DNA from 4 places in the Enterobacter cloacae complex sp. HYC003_NIDB genome. Region 1 is predicted to be linked to each of the others. Evidence: predicted binding sites of a transcription regulator. Region 1 holds the regulator's gene; each other region holds the start of a gene.
The links. The regulator PhoB, encoded in region 1, activates phosphate uptake and scavenging genes when phosphate is short. The targets are predictions, from matches to a motif close to CTGTCATAAAACTGNCNNAT.

Region 1 (5,819 bases):
CTTATCCACCCGGTAGAATCGTTCGGTGAGACGCGGGAGGTGCTCGGGCCCGATCCCCGGCCCGTTGTCCTCGACGCTAAACTCAGCGCCCGCCGGGGTATGCTGCCAGCTCACCGCGATATGCGTCCCTTTCGGGGTATGATTCACGGCGTTATAGACCAGGTTTGAGATAGCGCTTCGCAGCTCATCTTCACTGCCGAGCACTTTCAGCGTGTTATCAACGTCAAAACTCAGGGTGTGCTGATTATGACTCAGCGTTTGGGCTTCGCGCTCCACCACCCGCAACATCATCGGCACATCAATGATGTCGTTTAGCGCCAGCGACGGGGCAGCCTCAATCTTTGAAAGCGTCAGCAGCTGTTTGACCAGCCCTTCCATGCGGAACGTCTGCTCCCGCATGGTATGCAGTGCTTTCTCACGCGGCGCCCCCTCAAGCGTTTGCTCCTGCATCATCTCCAGGTAGCCCTGAAGCACCGTCAACGGCGTACGCAGCTCGTGGCTGACGTTGGCAAAGAAGTTACGTCTCGCGCCCTCAAGCTGGTGCATCTGGGTAACGTCCCGCGCTACCATCAGCCACTGCCGATCGCTGTAGGGCATCACGCGGATTTCCAGATGGCGACCGTTATTGAGCTTCAGATTGTGCGGGCGCGAAAAATCCCGCTTTTTCAGATACAGCGTGAACTCGGGATAACGCAGAAGGTTCAGGATGTTCTGACCATTATCATCCGGCCAGCGCAGGCCCAGCAGCTGTTGCGCGAGGCCATTACACCAGAAGATTGTCCCTTCTTCTGTCGTCAGGATCACCGCGTCCGGCAGCGACTCCGCACCGCTACGAAAGCGTTTGATCAGGCTTCCCAGCTCACGACGGCGCTTTTTGTTACGCATCTGCATCTGGTGCAGGCCGTAGAGTAGCGGTTCCCAGCTCCCGCTTCCCGGCGGGGGTGTCATACTTCTGTCGACCCACAGCCACCAGGAGAGACGCAGTAAATTCCAGAAATGCCAGACGAGCAATCCCGTCACGGCCACCAGTAAAAACCACGGCAGATAGCCAAAGATAGCCCCCAGAATGAGGGCCGGAATACAACATAAGATCAGTTCAAAGACGAGCCTTTTCCATGACAGACGTTCCAGCACGCGTCACACTCCTGTCATTGTTCAGAAACGGGTCGAGAAACGATAACCCGTGCCGCGGACCGTCTGTACCATGCGATCGTGGCCGCTCAGTTCCAGCGCTTTACGCAGGCGGCGAATATGGACGTCAACCGTTCGGTCTTCGACATAGACGTTAGTTCCCCAGACGTTATTCAGCAACTGTTCGCGGCTGTAAACGCGCTCCGGGTGGGTCATAAAGAAGTGCAGGAGTTTAAATTCGGTCGGTCCCATATCGAGGGGATTTTCACCGGTCATGACCCGGTGTGAGGTAGGATCCAGGCTCAGCCCCTGCATCTCAATCACCTCTTCCACCGCCATCGGTGAAATACGGCGCATCACGGCTTTGATACGCGCCACCAGCTCTTTCGGGGAGAACGGTTTAGTGATGTAATCGTCCGCGCCGGTTTCCAGACCGCGCACGCGATCCTCTTCCTCACCGCGCGCCGTCAGCATTACCACCGGGATATCGCGGGTCATCGCCTCGCGTTTGATATGCTTGATAAACTGCAATCCGGAACCGCCAGGCAGCATCCAGTCCAGCAGGATCAGATCGGGCCAGGGTTCATTCAGCTGGTTCACCGCGCTGTCATAATCTTCCGCTTCAACCGGCTGGAAGCCATTTTGTTCAAGCACGAAGCACACCATTTCACGGATCGGAGCTTCATCTTCTACGACCAGAATACGTCTCGCCATACTTTGCCCTGTCTTATCGTATTTAAGTTACAAGTCTGTAATGCGGCGTCATTATGCGTCAGATTTATGACAGATTTATGAAAAACATTACCACTATAAATAGCAAACTGTTGTTTTATTACAGCGGTTATTTTCCGTTCCCCGAACGTTTATAATCCTGCTTTCTTATTATTGCCACGGATCTTTTATGCGCATACTTCACACCTCAGACTGGCACCTGGGTCAAAATTTTTACAGCAAAAGCCGCGCCGCGGAACATGAAGCGTTCCTGAACTGGCTGCTGGAGACGGCTCAGGCTGACGAGGTGGACGCGATTATTGTGGCGGGCGACATTTTTGATACCGGATCGCCGCCGAGCTATGCGCGTGAGCTGTACAACCGTTTTGTGGTCAACCTCCAGCAAACCGGTTGTCACCTTGTGATTGTCGCCGGAAACCATGACTCGGTGGCGACGCTGAATGAATCCCGCGATATTCTGGCGTTCCTCAATACCACCGTGGTGGCCAGCGCCGGACACGCGCCGCAGATCCTGAAAAAACGCGACGGCACGCCGGGCGCAGTGCTGTGCCCAATTCCGTTTTTACGCCCGCGCGATATCGTGCAAAGCCAGGCAGGTCTGTCCGGCAGCGAAAAACAGCAGCATCTGTTGCAGGCCATCACCCGCTATTATCACCAGCAACATACGGAAGCCTGCGCCCTGCGCGGCGATCAGGCCATTCCGATCATTGCCACCGGACACCTCACCACCGTCGGAGCCAGTAAGAGTGATGCGGTGCGCGAGATCTATATCGGTACGCTGGACGCGTTTCCGGCGCAAAACTTCCCCCCCGCCGACTACATTGCCCTCGGGCATATTCACCGGGCGCAGATCATCGGCGGCTGCGAGCATATCCGCTACTGCGGCTCGCCCATTTCGCTCAGTTTTGACGAAACGGGCAAAGCCAAATCCGTGCATCTGGTGAGCTTCACCGGAGGCAAACTCAGCGCCGTTGAGACGCTTGAGGTGCCGGTCACCCAGCCGCTGGCGGTGCTGAAAGGCGATCTGGCCGCCATTACCGCTCAGCTTGAGCAGTGGCGCGGCGCAGCGCTTAATCCCCCCGTCTGGCTCGATATCGAAATCACCACCGACGACTACCTGTACGATATGCAGCGTAAAATACAGACGCTGACGGAAGACCTTCCCGTGGAGGTGCTGCTGGTACGCCGCAGCCGCGAGCAGCGCGAGAAAATACTGCTCAACGCCCAGCGTGAAACGCTTAGCGAACTTCGGGTTGAAGAGGTGTTCGCGCGGCGGCTTGCGCATGAAGAGGTGGACGAGGCCAGACGCACCAGGCTTAACGAGCTGTTTGCCCAGACCCTGCATTCCCTCCATGACGAGGACGAAAACGCATGAAAATTCTGAGCCTGCGCCTGAAAAATCTGAATTCGCTAAAGGGTGAGTGGAAAATTGATTTCACCGCGGAGCCGTTCGCCAGCAACGGACTGTTTGCCATCACCGGCGCAACCGGCGCGGGTAAAACCACGCTGCTGGATGCCATCTGCCTGGCGCTTTACCACGAAACGCCGCGTCTTAATAAGGTCTCTCAGGCGCAAAACGACCTGATGACGCGCGATACCGCCGAATGCCTGGCGGAAGTAGAATTTGAGGTCAAAGGCGTTGCTTATCGCGCTTTCTGGAGCCAGAACCGCGCCCGCAACCAGCCGGACGGGAACTTACAGGCACCGCGCGTTGAGCTGGCCCGCTGCGAAGACGGCAAAATTCTGGCCGACAAAGTCACGGATAAGCTGGAACAAACCGCCGCGCTTACCGGGCTGGACTATGGTCGCTTTACCCGCTCGATGTTGCTCTCTCAGGGGCAGTTTGCCGCCTTCCTGAATGCTAAACCGAGCGATCGCGCAGAGCTGCTGGAAGAACTGACCGGCACGGAAATTTACGGCCAGATTTCCGCCATGGTTTTTGAAAAACACAAAGCGGCACGTAACGCGCTGGAGGTGTGCGAAGCGCAGGCCGCAGGGGTTGTGCTGCTGAGCGAGGAACAGCAGCAACACTTGCAGCAAAGTTTGCAGGCACTTACTGACGAAGAAAAAGTCCTGCTGGCACAGCAGCAAAGCCAACAGAAAGATTTTCAGTGGCTTACGCGTAACGACGAACTGATACGTGAGCAGCAGCGTGCAGCCGCTTCGCAGCAGCAGGCGCAACAGGCTCTGACAGACGCCGCGCCCCAACTGGCGAAACTCCAGCTGGCGCAGCCCGCCGCCCAGCTACGTCCGCTATGGGAGTATCAGCAGGAGCAGACCACCCGCCTGGCGCAGACAACAGAGCGAATTGTTGAAGTAAATACTCGCTTACTCGACAGAGCGGCGCAGCGCTCGCGTATTCGCAACGGTGCGCTGCGCAACCGTGAACAGTTGCAGACAGAGCACAAGGTACTGACGCAGTGGCTGACCGAACACGATCGTTTCCGTCAGTGGGGGCAGGAAATTGCCGGCTGGCGGGCGCATTTTACGCAACTGGGTCGCGATAAAAATCAGCTTGTTGCCCAGTCAGCGCGCATGGCTGAGCTTCGTCAGAAGCTGGCTGAGATGCCTGAAAGTACGTTGACGCTGACGGCTGAGGATCTCGCGACGGCAATGGAGCAACAGGCACAATCGCGGGCGCTCCGCCAGCGTCTGACAGCGCTTCACGCTCGCTTTCAGCCGCTGCAAAAACGGCTGCGCCAGAATGCGGAAAGCGTGCAGAAAGCGCAGGCTGAGCAGGCTAAGCTCAATGAAACGCTGATCCTGCGGCGTCAGCAGTTCAAAGAGAAAAATCAGCACTATGCCGACCTGAAAGCGCTCTGTGAGCGTGAGGCGACAATCAAGGATCTTGAGAACTATCGTGCACAGCTCGAAGCGGGTAAGCCTTGCCCGCTCTGCGGTTCACGCGAACACCCGGCAGTTGTGCAGTATCAGGCGCTTGAACTGACTGACAATCAGCGCCGCCGCGACGCGCTGGAGAAAGAGGTTGCTGCGCTAAAAGAGGAAGGATTGCTGGTGCTCGCGCAGGTGAATGCGCTGACCCAGCAGATCCAGCGCGAGACAGAGGAAGCACAGGCTCTCTCTGAGGAAGAGCAAGCACTCACTAAAGAGTGGCTGGAGGTCTGCGCCTCCCTGAACATAGCGCTGAATATTCAGGATGATATTGCCCCCTGGATGAGCGAACAGGAACAGTATGAACGCCAGCTGTATCAGCTCAGCCAGCGTCTGACGCTGCAAAACCAGCTCAATGAACAGGAAGGTCAGGCGCGCCAGTACCAGCAGCAGCTGACGGCGACGCGTCAGGCGCTGGCGGCCTCGTTACAATCGCTGTCGCTTAGCGTGCCCGATGAAGGGGCTGAAAGCGCCTGGCTGAGCGCGCGCGAAAGCGAATATACCCTGTGGCAGGAAAAACAGGCCCAGCACGGTACGATTCAGGAAGGTATTAACGCCCTGATGCCCATTCTGGAGACGCTGCCGGTTACCAATGATGCAGAAGCCGACGCGGTTATCCCTGAGAACTGGCGCGGCATCCACGACGAATGCGTGTCGCTGCAAAGTCAGCTCACCACCCTACAGCAACAGGAGACGCTTGAGCGTGAACGGCTCCAGCAATCACAGGCTCAGTTCAACGCCGCGCTGACCGCGAGCTGCTTTGCCGATCGGGACGCATTTCTCTCCGCCCTGCTGGATGAAACGTCGATCCGCCAGCTTGAACAACAAAAGCAGACGCTGGAAAACCAGCTCCAGCAGGCCACGGCGCTTTCGGTGCAGGCAAGCCAGCAGCTTCAGGCGCATCAGGCACAGCGCCCCGAGGGGCTGGAAACCGATGCCGCAACGCTTCAGGCGCAGTTACACCAGCTGGCGCAACAGCTTCGGGACAACACCACGCATCAGGGGGAGATCCGCCAGCAGCTCAAACAGGACGCCGATAACCGTCTGCACCAGCAGGCGCTTAT
Region 2 (5,819 bases), 1.1 Mb from region 1:
TTGAGACGCTCAACATTCCCTTACCCGCTGGTGTCGCGAGTAAGACACTCATCTGGCATAGCATCAATGATTATGGCGCGATAAGCGACGCCATCAAACACCCCCTTTGACTCAGGCGAGATGGTTAACGTTGAAGCGCATCTATTTTATGTTATCCCTGGTGTCGCTGTGGGTCAGCGGCACGTATTCCGGGCACGCTGCTGGTGAAACCTTTAACTCACGATTGTTAGAACTTGAACATCCGGTCGACATTGATATCAGTCAGTTTAGCCGGCCCGATAATCTCCCTGAAGGGGATTATCAGGTTGATATTTATATCAACGAGCGCTTTTTTGAGCGCCGTGAAATCCATTTTTTTCGAACAAACAACGAGAGCGCACTCCAGCCCTGTTTCCGCGACTTAAAAAATACGCTGGCTACGTTTGGCATAAAAGTGGATGCCATAAAAGCACTGGCTACGATTAACACCAGCCGCTGCGAGCCCGTTCCCCCGCTTACGGGAGCTACATGGGTTCTGGATGACGAAAAGCTCGCGTTACGGGTCTCTATCCCGCAGATTTATATGGATTCTTCAGCGCGTGACGCCATTCCGCCTTCACGCTGGGATCAGGGTATTAATGCCCTGATGGTGAATTATGATTTTTCAACCACCCAGACGTTGAAATCAGACTATGACAGTGACGATCTGTATTATCTGAACATGCGTAGCGGTATTAACCTTGGCAGCTGGCGACTTCGCAACTACAGCACCCTCAATGCGGTAAACAGCAACGGCAGTTATCATTCTGCGAGTACGTATTTACAACGTGATATTGCCAGCCTGCGAAGCCAGATAATGATGGGGGATACCTGGACGGCAAATGATCTATTCGATAGCAGCCAGGTGCGCGGCGTGCGCCTGTATACCGATAATGACATGCTGCCGGATAGTCTGAACGGCTTCGCACCCGTCGTCCGGGGCATTGCTAAAAGTAATGCCGTCGTCACCATTCGTCAGAATGGCTACATTATCTATCAATCTGCTGTTCCTCAGGGGCCGTTTGCCCTGACCGATCTCAACACCACCAGCAGTGGGGGCGATCTCGACGTTACGATCAAAGAAGAAGATGGTAGTGAGCAGCATTTTACGCAGCCTTATGCTTCCCTGGCGATATTGCGACGGGAAGGCCAGACGGACTTTGATATCAGCATTGGCGAACTGAACAACAGCGATCGCTATTCACCTGATTTATTGCAGGCTCAGCTTTTACGCGGCATGCAAGGGGGAATGACGCTGTATGGCGGCACACAGTTAGCTGAGAATTACACTGCCATAGCGGCTGGTATTGGTCAGGATCTCGGCGAGATCGGGGCGATATCGATGGATGTCACCCATGCGGCGTCTCGTTTTGTCGATGATACGGAGCAGGGGCAATCCTGGCGTTTTCTCTATTCCAAGACGTTCGATGTAAGTAATACCAGCCTGCGAATAGTAGGCTATCGCTATTCAACGGAAGGATTTTATACCCTGGATGAGTGGGCTTCCCGCAGGAGCGATAGCGAGACGTTCTGGCAAACGGGTAACCGCAGAAGCCGTCTGGAGGGAACGTGGACACAACCTTTTGCGCAGGGGTATGGAAATATTTACCTGACGCTGAGCCGTGAACAGTACTGGCGAACGGATAACGTTGAACGGCTGATCCAGATTGGTTACAGCAACAGCTGGAAACAGATGACGTGGAATGCGTCATGGAACTATACCGATACTGCGAATCATCACGATGGGGACTGGGAAAAGGATGGCGAAAACGAACACGTTTTCATGCTGTCACTCTCGCTTCCGCTCTCCCAGTGGTTACCGAACACCTACGCCAACTATAACGTTACTGGCAACAATAAAAACAGCGTCTCCCATCAGGTAGGCCTGAACGGAAGGCTGCTTCAGAACAACAACTTGAACTGGAACATACAGCAATCCGTTGATGAAAGTGGCGGCAGTACGGGGGGGAATGCGGGACTGGCATGGGACGCGGCTTATGGCTCCATGAAAGGTAACTATGCCTGGAGCAACGAAACCCGAAGTCTCAATTATGGCGTCAGCGGCGGCATTCTACTGCATTCAGAAGGTGTCACCTTCTCACAGGAAATGGGAGAAACCGTCGCGCTGGTGAAAGCTCCAGGAGCGGCGGGCCTGGCGGTGGAAAACAGCAGCGGTGTCGCGACGGACTGGCGCGGCTACACCGTAAAAACGCAGCTGTCACCCTATGATGAAAATCGTATCGCAATTGGCGACAGCGACTTTGCCTCTGGCAATGTTGAACTGGAAAAAAGCGTCCAGAATCTGGTTCCCACCCGTGGAGCGGTAGTAAAAGCGGAATTCGTTACGCATATCGGCTACCGCATCCTTTTCAACGTTCATCTCAGCAATGGCAAACCTGCGCCTTTTGGGGCAACGGGATCGGCAACGCTGGACACCGGAAGCGTTACGGGCATTGTCGGAGAAGAGGGCGAACTCTATCTCTCAGGCCTGCCGGAAAAGGGGCAATTTACGTTGACGCTAAACGACGGCGCAACCTGTCGGGCGGAATACACGCTTCAACAACAGCCTGACGCTGGACTGGTGCAGATGCCCGTCACGTGTCGATAAAGGATTAAAATGAAACTGCAATACTGGCTTTTAGCCTTACTGACCTGCGTCTTTTATGCGCATGCGGCCCCAACCGGTTATTGTGTGCCAGACAATGGCAAATATCATAACTACCTCAATTTTACAGAGCAGTTTTCCATTACGGACAATATAGCCGGGACGACAACGCTTATTGATGTGAATAACAACAATACCTCGTTTAAAGGTACTTGCTATTGTCTGACCGGGCCGAATCAGAGTTACGATCACACCTATATAACCAGCGTCGTTAATCCGGCGCTGGAGCCAGCGGGAAGCAGGAACAATGTCGCCTATTTTAACCTGAATGAAAACGTTGATATTGGCTTGCTTGTTTACATACTCGGTGTCGGTTATACGGCCGTGCCTTTTGATCATCTGCCGAATAAAACCGGTACTCCCTATCAATGTCATAACGGCGTGAGTTCTGCCACCTCGTTTTATAGTGGCGGCTCGGGGCTGGTCTATTTGTACGTCAAAAAAGCCTTTACCGGGGTGATGACGATCCCGGCGACGCTGGTGGCGAATATCTATGCCACGATCGACCCGCGTACTGTTTCGAATGAGATTATTTCTGATGTGATTGTTCAGGGAACAGTGACGGTTCCTCAATCTTGTGAGATTGACGAGGGGCAGGCCATTGTTTTTGATTTCAATAAAATCCTGGCGTCAGAGTTTTCGTCGACGAAAGGGAAAGCGCTGACCGATCGCAAAATCACTCGTACCGTGAACATCAAATGCACCAATATGATGTTCTACGACAAGCTCGACGCAACCCTGCATGCCTCAGCCGTGGCTTCTGATAATTCGATGATTGCGACGGACAACGAAGACGTAGGAATTAAAGTCTACGATAAATATAATCGGGAAGTGAATACGAATGGCGGTGCCCTTGAAGCGGAAACGACTAAAATTCCCGACATCATGGGGGATACGCTGGGCACGCTGACATTTTCAAGCGCGCCTGCCAGCGCGACAGGAGCGAGGCCCAAACCAGGCCAGTTCAATGCAACGGCAACTCTGACGATTGAAATCGCTCATTAAAATGACAACGGCTGTTTATGACAGCCGTTGTCATATCAGCTACGCTAAAACTGATTCATTGCAAAAAAGATGACAAAAATATGACCATGCTGTGAATTAATGGCTTTATTTTTCATGTGGTTACATCCATCGCTGGCTTTGTCATAAAACTGTCATATTTCGTACATTTATCTGTCACCTGTTTGTCCTATTTTGCTCATCGTAGCCACTTAAACAATGATTTACGAAATCCTTGCAGGAGACATTATGAAAGTTATGCGTACCACTGTCGCAACTGTTGTCGCCGCGACCTTATCAATGAGCGCTTTCTCTGCCTTTGCAGCAGCAAGCCTGACTGGCGCTGGTGCAACCTTCCCTGCGCCGGTGTATGCCAAATGGGCGGATACCTACCAGAAAGAGACCGGTAACAAGGTCAACTATCAGGGTATCGGCTCCTCCGGTGGCGTAAAACAAATTACCGCGAATACCGTTGATTTCGGCGCATCCGACGCTCCGCTGTCTGATGAGAAACTGAATCAGGAAGGCCTGTTCCAGTTCCCGACCGTGATCGGCGGCGTTGTGCTGGCTGTTAACATCCCTGGCCTGAAATCAGGCGAGCTGGTGCTGGACGGCAAAACCCTGGGTGACATCTACCTGGGCAAAATCAAAAAATGGGATGACGAAGCCATCACTAAGCTGAACCCGGGCGTTAAGCTGCCTTCGCAGAATATCGCGGTGGTTCGTCGTGCTGACGGCTCTGGTACCTCTTTCGTGTTCACCAGCTACCTGGCGAAAGTGAACGAAGAGTGGAAATCTAAAGTCGGTTCCGGCTCTACCGTTAACTGGCCAACCGGTCTGGGCGGTAAAGGCAACGACGGTATCGCAGCCTTTGTACAGCGTCTGCCAGGCTCCATCGGTTACGTAGAATACGCTTACGCTAAGCAGAACAACCTGGCTTACACCAAACTGGTTTCTGCCGACGGCAAACCGGTTAGCCCGACCGAAGAGAACTTCGCCAACGCCGCGAAAGGCGCTGACTGGAGCAAATCCTTCGCGCAGGACCTGACCAACCAGAAAGGCGACGATGCATGGCCTATCACGTCTACCACCTTCATTCTGGTCCACAAAGAGCAGAAGAAGCCTGAGCAGGGTGCTGAAGTGCTGAAGTTCTTCGACTGGGCATATAAAAATGGCGGCAAACAGGCTAACGATCTGGATTACGCCAGCCTGCCAGACAGCGTGGTTGAGCAGATCCGTGCTGCATGGAAAACCAACGTGAAAGACAGCAGCGGTAAAGCGCTGTACTAACAGGATATATTTAACGAAGATGGCGGGTGGCGCTGCGCTTACCCGCCCTACGGTTACTCTGTAGGCCCGGTAAGCGTCAGCGCCGCCGGGCATATTCGTAAAAACGTCTCAAACAGAAGAGTAATTTATGGCTGCAACCAAGCCTGCATTTAACCCTCCGGGTAAAAAAGGTGACATGATTTTCAGCGCGCTGGTGAAACTGGCTGCGCTGATTGTGCTATTGCTGCTGGGCGGCATTATCGTGTCCCTGATTTTCTCCTCCTGGCCGAGCATTCAAAAATTTGGTTTCGCCTTCCTGTGGACCAAAGAGTGGGATGCGCCGAACGATATTTACGGTGCGCTGGTGCCGATTTACGGCACGCTGGTGACCTCTTTTATCGCCCTGCTGATTGCGGTTCCGGTGAGCTTTGGTATTGCCCTGTTCCTGACGGAACTGGCGCCAGGCTGGCTGCGACGTCCGCTGGGTATCGCCATTGAACTGCTGGCGGCCATCCCAAGTATCGTTTACGGCATGTGGGGCCTGTTTATCTTCGCGCCGCTGTTTGCGACGTACTTCCAGGAGCCGGTCGGTAACGTTCTCTCTGCCATTCCGTTTGTGGGGGCGCTGTTCTCCGGCCCGGCATTCGGTATCGGCATTCTGGCGGCAGGTGTGATCCTCGCCATCATGATTATTCCGTACATTGCGGCGGTCATGCGCGATGTCTTCGAACAAACCCCGGTGATGATGAAAGAGTCCGCCTACGGCATCGGCTGCACCACCTGGGAAGTTATCTGGCGCATCGTTCTTCCGTTCACCAAAAACGGGGTGATTGGCGGCATTATGCTGGGCTTAGGCCGCGCGCTG
Region 3 (5,819 bases), 390 kb from region 1:
GTTAACGAGGCGGTGAAAAATGGCGCGAAGCTGCACCATGGCGGCAAGCCGGTTCAGCGTGACGGAAGCTTCTTTGAGCCGACCATCTTGACGCATATCTCGCGTGATAACCCGGCGTACTTCGAGGAGTTCTTTGGCCCGGTAGCGCAGATTTATGTGGTGAAAAACGACGACGAGGCGGTTGCCCTGGCGAACGACTCCCACTACGGACTGGGCGGAGCGGTGTTCAGCCAGAACATCGAGCGCGCGAAGAAAATGGCGTCGCGCATTGAGACCGGGATGGTGTACATCAACTGGCTCACCGACACTGCGGCAGAGCTACCGTTCGGAGGCGTAAAACGTTCGGGTTACGGACGCGAGCTGTCGGACCTGGGGATCAAAGAGTTTGTGAACCAGAAGCTGGTGGTCGTTCGCAAGTAACGCGGTAATAAAAAACCTGCCATCCGGCAGGTTTGCCATTAACCGTTGCACCGCTTTTCTTGCCGGGTGGCGCTGTGCTTAACCGGCCTACAAAGTGCAATAATTTTAATACATTGCACCCTACATTGTAGGCCCGTGCAAGCGTAGCGCCGCCGGGCGAAACGCGCAAACAGGCTTAGAAGGACACTCCACCGCCTACATATGCGCCGTCGATCAGCGTGTGGTTTGGACGACCGTCTTTACCGTCTACGCTCACGTGGCGATAGCCCACTTTCAGCGTGACAGGTTTGACTGGCGTCCAGCTTACGCCGCCGTTAGCTTCCACATAGTTCTTCACGCTGTTGTTCAGGCCGTCTGGCGCCACATAACCTTCACCAAACACGTGAATGCTGTCCGTCAGCGCAACGTTAACACCGCCGCCAATCGGGAACGCCACACCGTTATCGCCTTTTTTCGGGCCAATATAGATGGCTTTCGCGCCAGCGTTCAGCATCACCGGACCCACTTCCAGGTTGTAGCCTGCCCCAACGCCGCCGGTCTGGGTGCCGTCATCGGTGTTTTTCAGCCAGTTGCTCTCCGCATACAGGCCAGATGAGGATTTCCCCATTTCCAGATTGAGGTTAGTAAAGTTTTTACCCTGCTCAATGCTGCCACCCATGGCCAGTGCGGAGCCCGATACGGCGGTCAGAGCAGAAAGGATCAGGACGTTAAGTTTTTTCATGAGTGTTTCCTCGTCATTAAATTAATCTGAGGGCACCTTAACAAGCGATGTTTATGACTGCAAATGTGATATGTCTCGCATTTTTATGCTGTTTATGTTGGGTTTTTGAATGGTAAATGTTGGTGAATTGTTTATATGGCAAATCGTCAATGCCCAATACATTCGCGTTTAGGGACAGTTTACATTCCTGGCTAAACGTAAAATGAACGAGGCGCAAATAGTCCTTCGCCATGAATTAATTGGGTTTCTAATAATTTCCAAAAGTATTTCAGCTGACACAGATAAAGACAGAGGTTTACATTTCTGGTGATTGATATACGTCCCTCAGGGTCTTTACATGTCATTTTTCTGACACGTTTCTTCATTACGTTGTTGGCTTCACTTACTGGATGCTAACAATATGAAAAGAAAAATTATTCCTGTGCTAGTCGGTTGTGCGCTCTCTTTCTCTGGCCTGGCGGCACAGCCAACCGCGGAGCGCTACGTCGTCAGCTTTCCCGAAGGCGCGCATGTCAAATACAGCGGTGCGTTTGCCAGCGCATTCCCGAACGGGCTCCCGGTGGGGATTGGTTCGGGTTTGTTATTCACGGGCAAGCAGGGCGATGCGCTGACGTTTGCGACCGTGACCGATCGCGGTCCTAACGCGGATTCGCCAAAAATGGGGAAAAACGATGCCAAAATCTTTGTTACCCCGGATTTCGCCCCGCTGCTGATGACGATCCGTGTGCTAAACGGCAAAGCGGAGGCCGTGGACGCGCGACCGCTGCATGATGATAAAGGCGAGATCAACGGCCTGCCGCTGCAAAGCGGCGTGATTGGATCTACCAATGAAGTCGCGCTAAGCGACACCTTAAAAGTGCTGAAAGGCGATAACCGCGGGCTGGATACGGAAGGCATCACGCCGGACGGGAAGGGCGGTTACTGGCTGTGCGATGAGTATGGCCCGTTCCTGATTAACGTCGACAGTAAAGGTAAAATCCTCGCGATCCACGGTCCGCAGGCGACGGAAGGGGAGAAATCCATCGCGGGCGGTCTGCCAAACGTTATCAAATGGCGTCAGGCAAACCGGGGCTTTGAAGGGCTGACCCGCATGCCGGACGGACGCATTATCGCCGCCGTGCAAAGCACGCTGGATATCGACGGGAAGAGCAAAAAACAGGCGCTGTTTACGCGTCTGGTGAGCTTCGATCCGGCGACCGGGAAAACCGCGATGTATGGCTACCCTGTCGACAGCGCGGCCTACAGCAAAAACAGCGACGCCAAAATCGGCGACATAGTGGCGCTGGATAACCACACCATCCTGCTGATTGAACAGGGCGAGGATAAAAATGACGCAATGCGTAACCTCATCTACAGGGTTGATCTGAGCAAGGCGAGCGATCTGGCGGCCTTCGACAAGCCGGGCGAATACCCGGAGTTTGATGATGAGAAAACGCTGGCGCAGCGCGGCATCACGCTTGCGGAAAAAACGCAGGTGGTCGATCTGCGTGCGCTGGGCTGGCAGCAGGAAAAGGCCGAAGGGCTGGCGCTGATTGACAGCAAAACGCTGGCAGTGGCGAACGATAATGACTTTGGCGTGAAGGTGGCGATGCAGAAGCCAGTCGAAGGCAAGAAGCTCAAGGATTATCGGGTGAACGCGCAGGGGGCGCTGACGCTGGATGACAAACCGGTTGAAACCACCCTCAGCGTGAAGCCGTTGAAGAAACCGGAGTCCGACAGCGAGCTGTGGATTGTGACGCTGACGGAGGCGTTGAAATAAGTTTCCCCCTCACCCTAACCCCCTCCCCGCGAGGGGGAGGGGATGATCGGTGAGGTTATTTCTTCAGCCCCGCAAACGCTGCCCGAATTTCTTCTTCCGGCAGCTGTATTCCAATAAACACCATCACGCTGTGCGGCGCTTCATCGTCCCACGGGCGATCCCAGTCGGCGCTGTACAGGCGCTGCACGCCCTGGAACAGCAGGCGGTTCGGCTCGCCGTCGATCCACAGCATCCCTTTATAGCGCAGCAGCTTGTCGGCAAATGACAGCAGCAGGTTCTCCATCACGCGGGAGACCTCGCTGATGTCCACCGGGTAGTCCAGCTCCACCACAATCGACGTCACGTCGTTTTGCTTGTCGGACATAAAGTGGAAGCGCGGTTTCGCGGTGACGTTCTCTTCCAGCATAAAGCCGTTGGTGTTGAACAGCTGAGCGAGATCGATATCGCCATGCGTCACCGTGTAAATGGGCGCACGCGAGTTGATGCGCGTCAGGCGCTCGCGCAGTTTTTTGCTTTCACCCGCCACGTCGGTTTTGGTCAGCAGGATGCGGTCGGCGTAGCCAACCTGGGACTGGGCGATGGTGAACTGGTTCATCTGCTCGTCGGCATGGACCGCATCCACCAGAGCGATGACGCCGTCCAGCAGATAGCGCTGGCAAATGATCTCATGAGAGAAAAAAGTCTGAATAATCGGGCCGGGGTCGGCCATGCCGGTGCACTCGATCACCAGTCGGTCGAAGTCGATGTCACCGCGATCGCGGCTGTCGAGCAGGTCCAGCAGGGCGTCTTCTAATTCGTTAGAGCGGGTGCAGCAGATGCAGCCGTTGGTCAGGGTTTTGATCTGGGTGGCGCGGTCGCCAATCAGCTGATCGTCAACGGAGACTTCGCCAAATTCGTTTTCGATGACGGCGATTTTGAAGCCGTGCTGCTCGTTCAGAATGTGGCGCAGCAGGGTGGTTTTACCGGCGCCGAGGAAACCGGTCAGCAGGGTAACGGCAATCGGGGTCATGGTTTCTCCTTTAGCAGCAGCGGACGCCGCCTTCTCCACTTCCGCCGTAGCGCGCTTCCTGACGCTCGCGGAAGAATTCAGTGTAGGTCATGTACGGCTTATCCGGATGGTTGGTCTTCATATGCTCAACGTAGTTGTCATAGTCCGGAATGCCAATCAGCATTTTCGCCGCCTGACCGAGGTATTTTTTTGCTTCGCCTAAGTTACCAAACATTGAGGGTTCCAGATAGAAGAAGCCCGGTGACGCTACGCTTACCGGGCCTACAGTAACATGCTTAATTAATGGTGTGAGGAGGTCTTCACGCCGCCTTCCGGCACCGGTACGTACGGGGTCTCTTTGTCCGTACGGCCCTCAACGTTACGCACTTTCATCCAGGTTTTGATGCCGTAGAAGATAATGCTGTACACCACCACCAGGAACAGAATGCTCAGACCCGCGTTGGTGTAGTTGTTCACCACGATATGGTTCATGTTGGCAATCTGCTGCGCGGTCAGATCCGCGCCGCCTGCGGCAATCTTCTCTTTGTACTGGTTAGCCATGAAGAAGAAGCCTTCCAGCTGCGGGTTGGTGCTGAACAGTTTCAGACCCAGCGCCCAGGTAGTGCAGAGCAGCAGCCACAGCGCAGGCACCACGGTGACCCAGATGTATTTGGTGCGTTTCATCTTCACGAGGACAACGGTACCCAGCACCAGGGCCACAGCCGCCAGCATCTGGTTAGAGATACCGAACAGCGGCCACAGGCTCTTCACGCCGCCCAGCGGGTCAACAACGCCCTGATACAGCAGATAACCCCACAGGCCTACGCAGCCCGCAGTGCCCAGAACGCCGGCCACCAGAGAGTCGGTTTTCTTCAGGAATGGCACGAAGTTACCCAGCAGATCCTGCAACATGAAGCGGCCTGCACGCGTACCGGCATCCAGCGCGGTGAGGATGAACAGCGCTTCAAACAGAATGCCGAAGTGGTACCAGAAGCCCATGTCCGCCCACGGCAGCACTTTGTGGAACACGTGTGCGATACCCACCGCCAGCGTTGGCGCGCCACCTGCGCGGTTCAGCACGGACGGTTCGCCGATGTCTTTCGCTGTCTGCATGATCTGCTCGGGCGAAATCACGAAGCCCCAGGAGCTGACGGTCGCCGCCGCGTGCGCGCTGGCGTCTTTCAGCTGTGCCAGGATCAGCGCGGTATTTTCGCCGCCCATCTCATGCAGGTTTGGCATGGTAATGCCGAGACCCGCCGGCGGGGTGTTCATCGCAAAGTACAGGCCAGGCTCGATAATCGACGCCGCAACCAGCGCCATGATCGCCACGAAGGATTCCATCAGCATCGCGCCGTAACCGATGAAGCGCGCGTCGGTTTCGTTGGCCATCAGCTTCGGCGTGGTGCCGGAGGCGATCAGCGCGTGGAAGCCAGACACGGCACCGCAGGCAATGGTGATAAACAGGAACGGGAACAGGGCGCCTTTCCACAGCGGACCGGTACCGTCAATGTACTGCGTCACCGCCGGCATTTTCAGCTCCGGGTTGATGATCACAATACCAATGGCCAGCCCGACGATAACGCCGATTTTCAGGAAGGTTGCCAGGTAGTCACGCGGAGCCAGAATCAGCCACACCGGCAGCAGCGCTGAGATGAATGCGTAGCCGATCAGCGCGAAGGTGATGGTGGTGTCTTTAAAGGTCAGCGCCGGACCCCAGTACGGGTCGTGCGCAATCACGCCGCCGAAGTAGATGGAGGCGACCAGCAGCACGATACCGATGATCGACACCTCGCCAACGCGGCCAGGGCGCAGGAAGCGCATGTAGATGCCCATGAACAGCGCAATCGGTACGGTAGAGCAGACGGTGAAGACGCCCCACGGACTTTCGGCCAGCGCTTTCACCACGATCAGGGCCAGCACCGCCAGGATGA
Region 4 (5,819 bases), 460 kb from region 1:
CGCGACGACGTTCCGTTTCGCCAATCGCTTTGGCCATCGACGGGGTGATTTTATCCCCGTACAGGATCGCCTTCCCGTTGACGTTACGCGCGGCGCGGCCAATGGTCTGGATCAGCGAGCGCTCGGAACGCAGGAAGCCCTCTTTGTCCGCGTCCAGAATCGCCACCAGCGACACCTCAGGCATATCCAGCCCTTCTCGCAGAAGGTTAATACCGACCAGCACGTCGAACTCGCCCAGACGCAGATCGCGGATGATCTCCATACGCTCCACGGTATCGATATCCGAGTGCAGATACCGCACCTTCTCACCGTGTTCTTCCAGATACTCCGTCAAATCTTCCGCCATACGTTTGGTGAGCGTGGTAACCAGCACGCGCTCGTTGATGGCGGAACGGGCACGTATTTCCGAGAGCAGATCGTCCACCTGCGTCGCCACCGGACGCACCTCGATAATCGGATCCAGCAGCCCGGTCGGACGCACCACCTGGTCCACCACGTCATCACCGGATTTTTCCAGCTCGTAGTTGCCCGGCGTGGCCGATACGTAGATGGTCTGCGGAGCAAGCGCCTCAAATTCTTCAAACTTCATCGGACGGTTGTCCAGCGCTGACGGCAGTCGGAACCCGTACTCCACCAGCGTCTCTTTACGCGCGCGGTCACCGCGGTACATCCCGCCGATCTGGGGGATCGTAACGTGGGATTCGTCGATCACCAGCAAGCCGTCCGCCGGAAGGTAGTCAAACAGCGTCGGCGGCGCTTCGCCCGGCCCGCGCCCGGAGAGGTAGCGCGAGTAGTTTTCGATGCCGGAGCAGTAGCCCAGCTCGTTCATCATCTCCAGATCGAACTGGGTACGCTGGCTCAGGCGCTGCTCTTCCAGCAGCTTATTGTTCGCCAGCAGCACCTTGCGGCGGTCCGCCAGCTCGGTTTTGATCTCTTCCATCGCCTGCACAATACGCTCGCGCGGTGTTACATAGTGCGTTTTCGGGTAGATGGTGAAGCGCTGGATCACCGACTCGACGTGACCGGTCAACGGATCGAACAGCGACAGGCGTTCAACCTCTTCGTCGAACAGCTCCACGCGCAGCGCCATATCGTCCGACTCCGCCGGGAAGATATCAATCACCTCGCCGCGCACGCGGAAGGTCCCGCGCTGGAACGCCTGATCGTTACGGGTGTACTGCAACTCCGCCAGACGGCGCAAAATCGCACGCTGATCGATGATCATCCCCTGCGTCAGGTGCAGCATCATCTTGAGATAGAGATCCGGATCGCCCAGGCCGTAGATCGCCGACACCGAGGCCACCACCACCACATCACGACGCTCCAGCAGCGCCTTGGTCGCCGACAAACGCATCTGCTCGATATGTTCGTTCACCGAGGCATCTTTCTCGATAAACGTGTCGGAGCTGGGAACGTAGGCTTCCGGCTGGTAGTAGTCGTAGTAGGAGACGAAATACTCCACCGCGTTTTCCGGGAAGAACTCTTTCATCTCACCATACAGCTGCGCCGCCAGCGTTTTGTTCGGCGCGAGAACCATCGTCGGACGCTGGAGATCGGCAATGACGTTGGCAATGGTGAAGGTTTTGCCCGAACCGGTAACCCCCAGCAGGGTCTGGTGCGCCAGCCCGTCCTCCAGCCCCTCTTCCAGGCGACGAATAGCCTCGGGCTGATCCCCGGAAGGACGGAAAGCAGAATTCAGTTTAAACGGTTTACTCATGGGCGACGACCTGATGACAGAATAAGCGGCAGGTGAGTAATTTTACTCGTTGTGGCCAGGATTGCCAGTAAAAAACACTGGATGAAAAACCAGTAGCGTGTCAGGATATTTAGCGTAGCGCAGAGAGGATTAGTGCGTTCGCGAGCCAAATTTCGACTGTGACAAAATAAAACACCAGCCTCAGGGGGTTATCCCCAGAACTATTACTTTTTTAACATTTGTCAAGGGCGGTTATGAAAGTTTTATGGCAACAGGTCTCGCTGGCGTTGAGGGAATTGCTTTTATCTAATTCGTTAAAAAATAAAGACTAATTTATTAAGCCGCGTTTCGCATCAATTTGGTTGTAACCCGCGTATTCTCTCGCTTATCGCGGGTTTTCTAACTCTAATGCACAAGGTTATCCACAGGAATAGTGGATAACTGCCTCCAGCCCGTACAGCATGCACTCCAGCAAATTCCCGGTTTTTCCCACGAAGCGGCAGTAAAAAATTTTTATCACTCTTTTTTGCCTGGAAAACGTTCATTTTTTCATAAGCGACTGGCGAGATCTTAATCACAATTCTGTCATTTCTCCTGCACCACAATTCGACATACGCAGCACCGGGAGTGTGCAATTCGTATAAACGTTCAGCTTTTGATAGTGAGTTATTCCTAAAAATGGCCTTTTTTTAATCATTATGAAGTTCCTGGCAGGCGTTTTGCAGACATCACTCTGTGCATCACCCCACACATTTTTAAGGAGAGAAAGATGTTGAGTCTGCGTGCTGTAAATCAGTTTTACGGAAGCCAACATACGCTATGGAACGTGAATATCGATTTCCCGCAAGGCATCTGTACGGGCATTGTTGGCCTGCCTGGCATGGGCAAATCCACGCTTATGAACTGCATTACCGGAAAGGTGCCCGTCGAGAGCGGCACCATCATCTGGCATGAGGCTGGCGCGCCGCCGCATAACTTGCTCAACCCTGCGTCCGCATTCCCGGCGCCGCCGACGATAGGCTACGTCCCGCAGGATCGGCGAATATTTTCCCAGCTCACCGTCGATGAAAATCTGCATATCGCTATGCGGGCGACGGGGAAACCCGACCCGGCATCAAAAAGTGACGTGTATGCCCTGTTTCCGGAGCTCTATCCGCTGCGACAGAGCCGTGCCTCTGCGCTGTCCCCTGACGACCAGTATCAGCTGGCCCTCGCCAGTGCGCTGGTTAATCGTCCGCGCGTGTTGATTCTGGATGAGCCCATGCATGGCGCAGGGCACGGTTTCGCGCGCAGGCTGGGGCAGTTGCTGGTGCGGTTGAATCGGGAGCTGGGAATGACGGTGCTGTTAGCGGAGCAACAGCTGTCGTTTATCCGCCGGGTAGCGGATCGTTTCTGCATGCTCTATCGCGGACGTAACGTGGCACAGGGCCACGTTAACGAGCTGGATGACGACCTTATTGCGCACTGGATGGCGCGGGACATAAGGCGCTGAGGTCGAGATAGCGTCCGGTTTCCGCCTGCTCTGCGCCGTCGGCAAGCCACGGGATCTCGCCGAGGCACGGCGCAGGCAGCACCCGCTTCAGCGTCGCCAGATACTCAGCATGACGTTTACCCGGCGCTACCACGTCATTGGCAATCCACCCTGCCAGACGCAACCCGGCCTGCTGCACGGCCTGGGCGGTCAGCATGGCGTGATTGATACAGCCAAGCTTCACGCCAACCACCAGAATGACCGGAAGCTGCTCGGCCTGCACCCAGTCAGCAAATGTCTGCTCGTCGGACAGCGGGGTAAACCAGCCGCCAGCCCCCTCCACCAGCACCCAGTCGGCCTGCGTTTCCAGGACGCGTAACCCGGAAGAGAGCACCGAAAAATCAATCGGACGATCTTCATCGACGCTGACGATGTGCGGCGAGGTGGGTTCAGCAAAGGTATAGGGGTTCACCGCAGAATAGGCCAGCGTAAGGCTGCTGTTACGCTGTAGCGCCAGCGCATCGGTATTACGTAAGCCTTCCGGCGTCATCTCGCTGCCGGAGGCTACGGGCTTATACCCGGCCGTTGTTTTCCCCAGCAGACGCGCCGCCTGTAACAGCGCGGCGCTGGCAACCGTTTTACCGACTTCAGTGTCCGTGCCGGTAACAAAATAACGTTCAGTCACGTTCAATAATCCCATGAAAAAGATGATAAGAGAGCGGGAACCGGCCCCGCTCCTGCGGCCAGGCCAGCTCGAGACGCTGGAGTTGGCCGCGGGTAAGGGGTTTCTTCTCCCGTCCGGCGTGCAGGTGCGTCGCGCCTATGCCCTTAAGCGATCGCATGGCGCTTAACGCATCGCTAAATTCGAGGGTGACGGTCTGGACCATGCAGCGATAGCGCCAGCCTGCCAGCGCCTGAGTGACCTGTTGGTGCGAGAGAAACCGGTTGGCGTGCGGCTGCGCATCCACTGCCCTCCACGCCTGATTCAGCTCTGGCAACGAACTTTCCAGCAGGGTGGTAAAGGCCACCGCTCCGCCGGGCCGTGCCACACGGTAAAGCTCGCGTAGGGCCTGCGGCAGGCTGGCGCACCACTGCACCGCCAGATGGCTCCAGACAAGGTCAAACAGCGCATCCTCCAGCGGGATGGCCTCGATATCGGCCACCAGATAACGGTCTGCTGACTGCTGCTGGCGGGCCTCATCCAGCATCTGCGCGGATAAATCCAGCGCCGTGACGTGGCTACCCGTTGCGCGCCAGTAGCGGCTATTGCCGCCAGGCCCGCAGCCAGCGTCGAGCACCTGCGCAAAACGCCCCTCACCGAGCGCGGCCAGCAGCCCGCGGGCGCTCAGGCGTTGCAGCTCATCGTGCTGTGAATAGCTTTGCGCTGCCCGGCCAAACGCGGCGGCAACGGCCTGTTTATTGACAGGAGACATACAGTGCCTCCAGAAGCGTATCGATATCCTGCGGCTCGTGCGCTGCCGTGAGCGTCAGACGCAAGCGCGCGGTGCCTGGCGGCACGGTGGGTGGGCGGATCGCCGTGACCCACTGCCCCCGCTCTCGTAGCGCCTGTGCCAGCATCAGCGCCCGAGGGTTTTCACCCACAATCACGGGCTGAATGGCGCTGTGCGAGTCGGTAAGCCGGTAAGGCAGTGCGCTTACCCCCCGGCGAAAACGCTGAATATGGTCGGCCAGGCGCGCCCGGCGTTCAGCGCCGTCTTCGCCGCGGATCACCGCAAGCGACGCAGAGAGCGCCACGGCCTGCGCCGGGGGCATGCTGGTGCTGTAGATCAGGTGCCGGGCGAACTGCACCAGGTAATCGGCCACCGGCTCGCTGCACAACACCGCGGCGCCGCTGACGCCGAAGCCTTTGCCGAAAGTGACCACCAGCAGTTCCGGCCTGACGCGTTGCTGGTGCGCGCTTCCGCGCCCCTCCTCGCCGGTGACGCCAATACCGTGGGCATCGTCGACCAGCAGCCAGGCGTTCTGCTGTTTTGCGACGTCATGCAAGGTGGCAAGGGGCGCGCTGTCGCCGTCCATGCTGAATACCCCTTCCGTCACCGCCAGCTGAAGCCCTGAACAGGGTTTACCCAGCAGGACGTTCAGCTGAGAGGCATCGTTATGGGCAAAACGCCGCAGCTGCGCCGGGCTGAGACTGGCCGCTTCAAGCAGGGACGCGTGGCTCAGGCGGTCCGCGATGATGCGGTCGTCTTTGCCCATCAGGGCGGCAATCACCGCCTGATTCGCGGCAAAACCGGAGATAAACAGCAGCGCCCGCGGGTAGCCCAGCCAGTCGGCCAGCTCTTCCTCCAGCGCCTGATGCGCCGTGGTGTAGCCGCTGACGTGCCCGGAGCCACCGCTGCCCACGCCGTAACGATCCGCGCCCTGCTGCCAGGCGCGAACGATCTGCGGGTGCTGGCTCAGGCCCAGATAATCGTTGCTGGAGAAATTACAGAACCGCTCTCCTTCCCGGGAGAGAAAACGGCCTGCACCGTTTTCCACTACCCTGCGCACCCGAAACGCATCCGCCGCCCGCCGCTCGTCGAGCGCGGTCCTGATACGTGCCTGCCAGGTCATACGGCTGCCGCGTTGTAGAACTGGTCGGTGTCGGCGTTAAAAATCTGCTGCTCCAGCTGCTGCTGTTGCTCGTTATCC

Region 2: the regulator PhoB is predicted to act here: its motif matches at 3,827-3,846, upstream of pstS (phosphate ABC transporter substrate-binding protein PstS).
Region 3: the regulator PhoB is predicted to act here: its motif matches at 1,477-1,496, upstream of O1722_RS20165 (esterase-like activity of phytase family protein).
Region 4: the regulator PhoB is predicted to act here: its motif matches at 1,949-1,968, upstream of uvrB (excinuclease ABC subunit UvrB).

What each region holds. Positions count from the first base shown of each region.
Region 1 is NZ_CP114220.1:3,819,487-3,825,305, forward strand. It holds gene phoR (phosphate regulon sensor histidine kinase PhoR) at 1-1,134, opposite strand, end outside; gene phoB (phosphate response regulator transcription factor PhoB) at 1,156-1,845, opposite strand; gene sbcD (exonuclease subunit SbcD) at 2,033-3,238, shown strand; gene sbcC (exonuclease subunit SbcC) at 3,235-5,819, shown strand, end outside.
Region 2 is NZ_CP114220.1:4,874,814-4,880,632, reverse strand. It holds gene O1722_RS23385 (fimbrial chaperone) at 1-110, shown strand, start outside; gene O1722_RS23380 (fimbria/pilus outer membrane usher protein) at 149-2,626, shown strand; gene O1722_RS23375 (fimbrial protein) at 2,636-3,688, shown strand; gene pstS (phosphate ABC transporter substrate-binding protein PstS) at 3,935-4,975, shown strand; gene pstC (phosphate ABC transporter permease PstC) at 5,103-5,819, shown strand, end outside.
Region 3 is NZ_CP114220.1:4,205,646-4,211,464, reverse strand. It holds gene O1722_RS20175 (NAD-dependent succinate-semialdehyde dehydrogenase) at 1-420, shown strand, start outside; gene O1722_RS20170 (YfaZ family outer membrane protein) at 596-1,141, opposite strand; gene O1722_RS20165 (esterase-like activity of phytase family protein) at 1,542-2,900, shown strand; gene yjiA (GTPase) at 2,956-3,909, opposite strand; gene O1722_RS20155 (YbdD/YjiX family protein) at 3,920-4,123, opposite strand; gene O1722_RS20150 (carbon starvation CstA family protein) at 4,189-5,819, opposite strand, start outside.
Region 4 is NZ_CP114220.1:3,355,680-3,361,498, forward strand. It holds gene uvrB (excinuclease ABC subunit UvrB) at 1-1,717, opposite strand, end outside; gene O1722_RS15995 (ABC transporter ATP-binding protein) at 2,466-3,188, shown strand; gene bioD (dethiobiotin synthase) at 3,151-3,852, opposite strand; gene bioC (malonyl-ACP O-methyltransferase BioC) at 3,845-4,600, opposite strand; gene bioF (8-amino-7-oxononanoate synthase) at 4,584-5,741, opposite strand; gene bioB (biotin synthase BioB) at 5,738-5,819, opposite strand, start outside.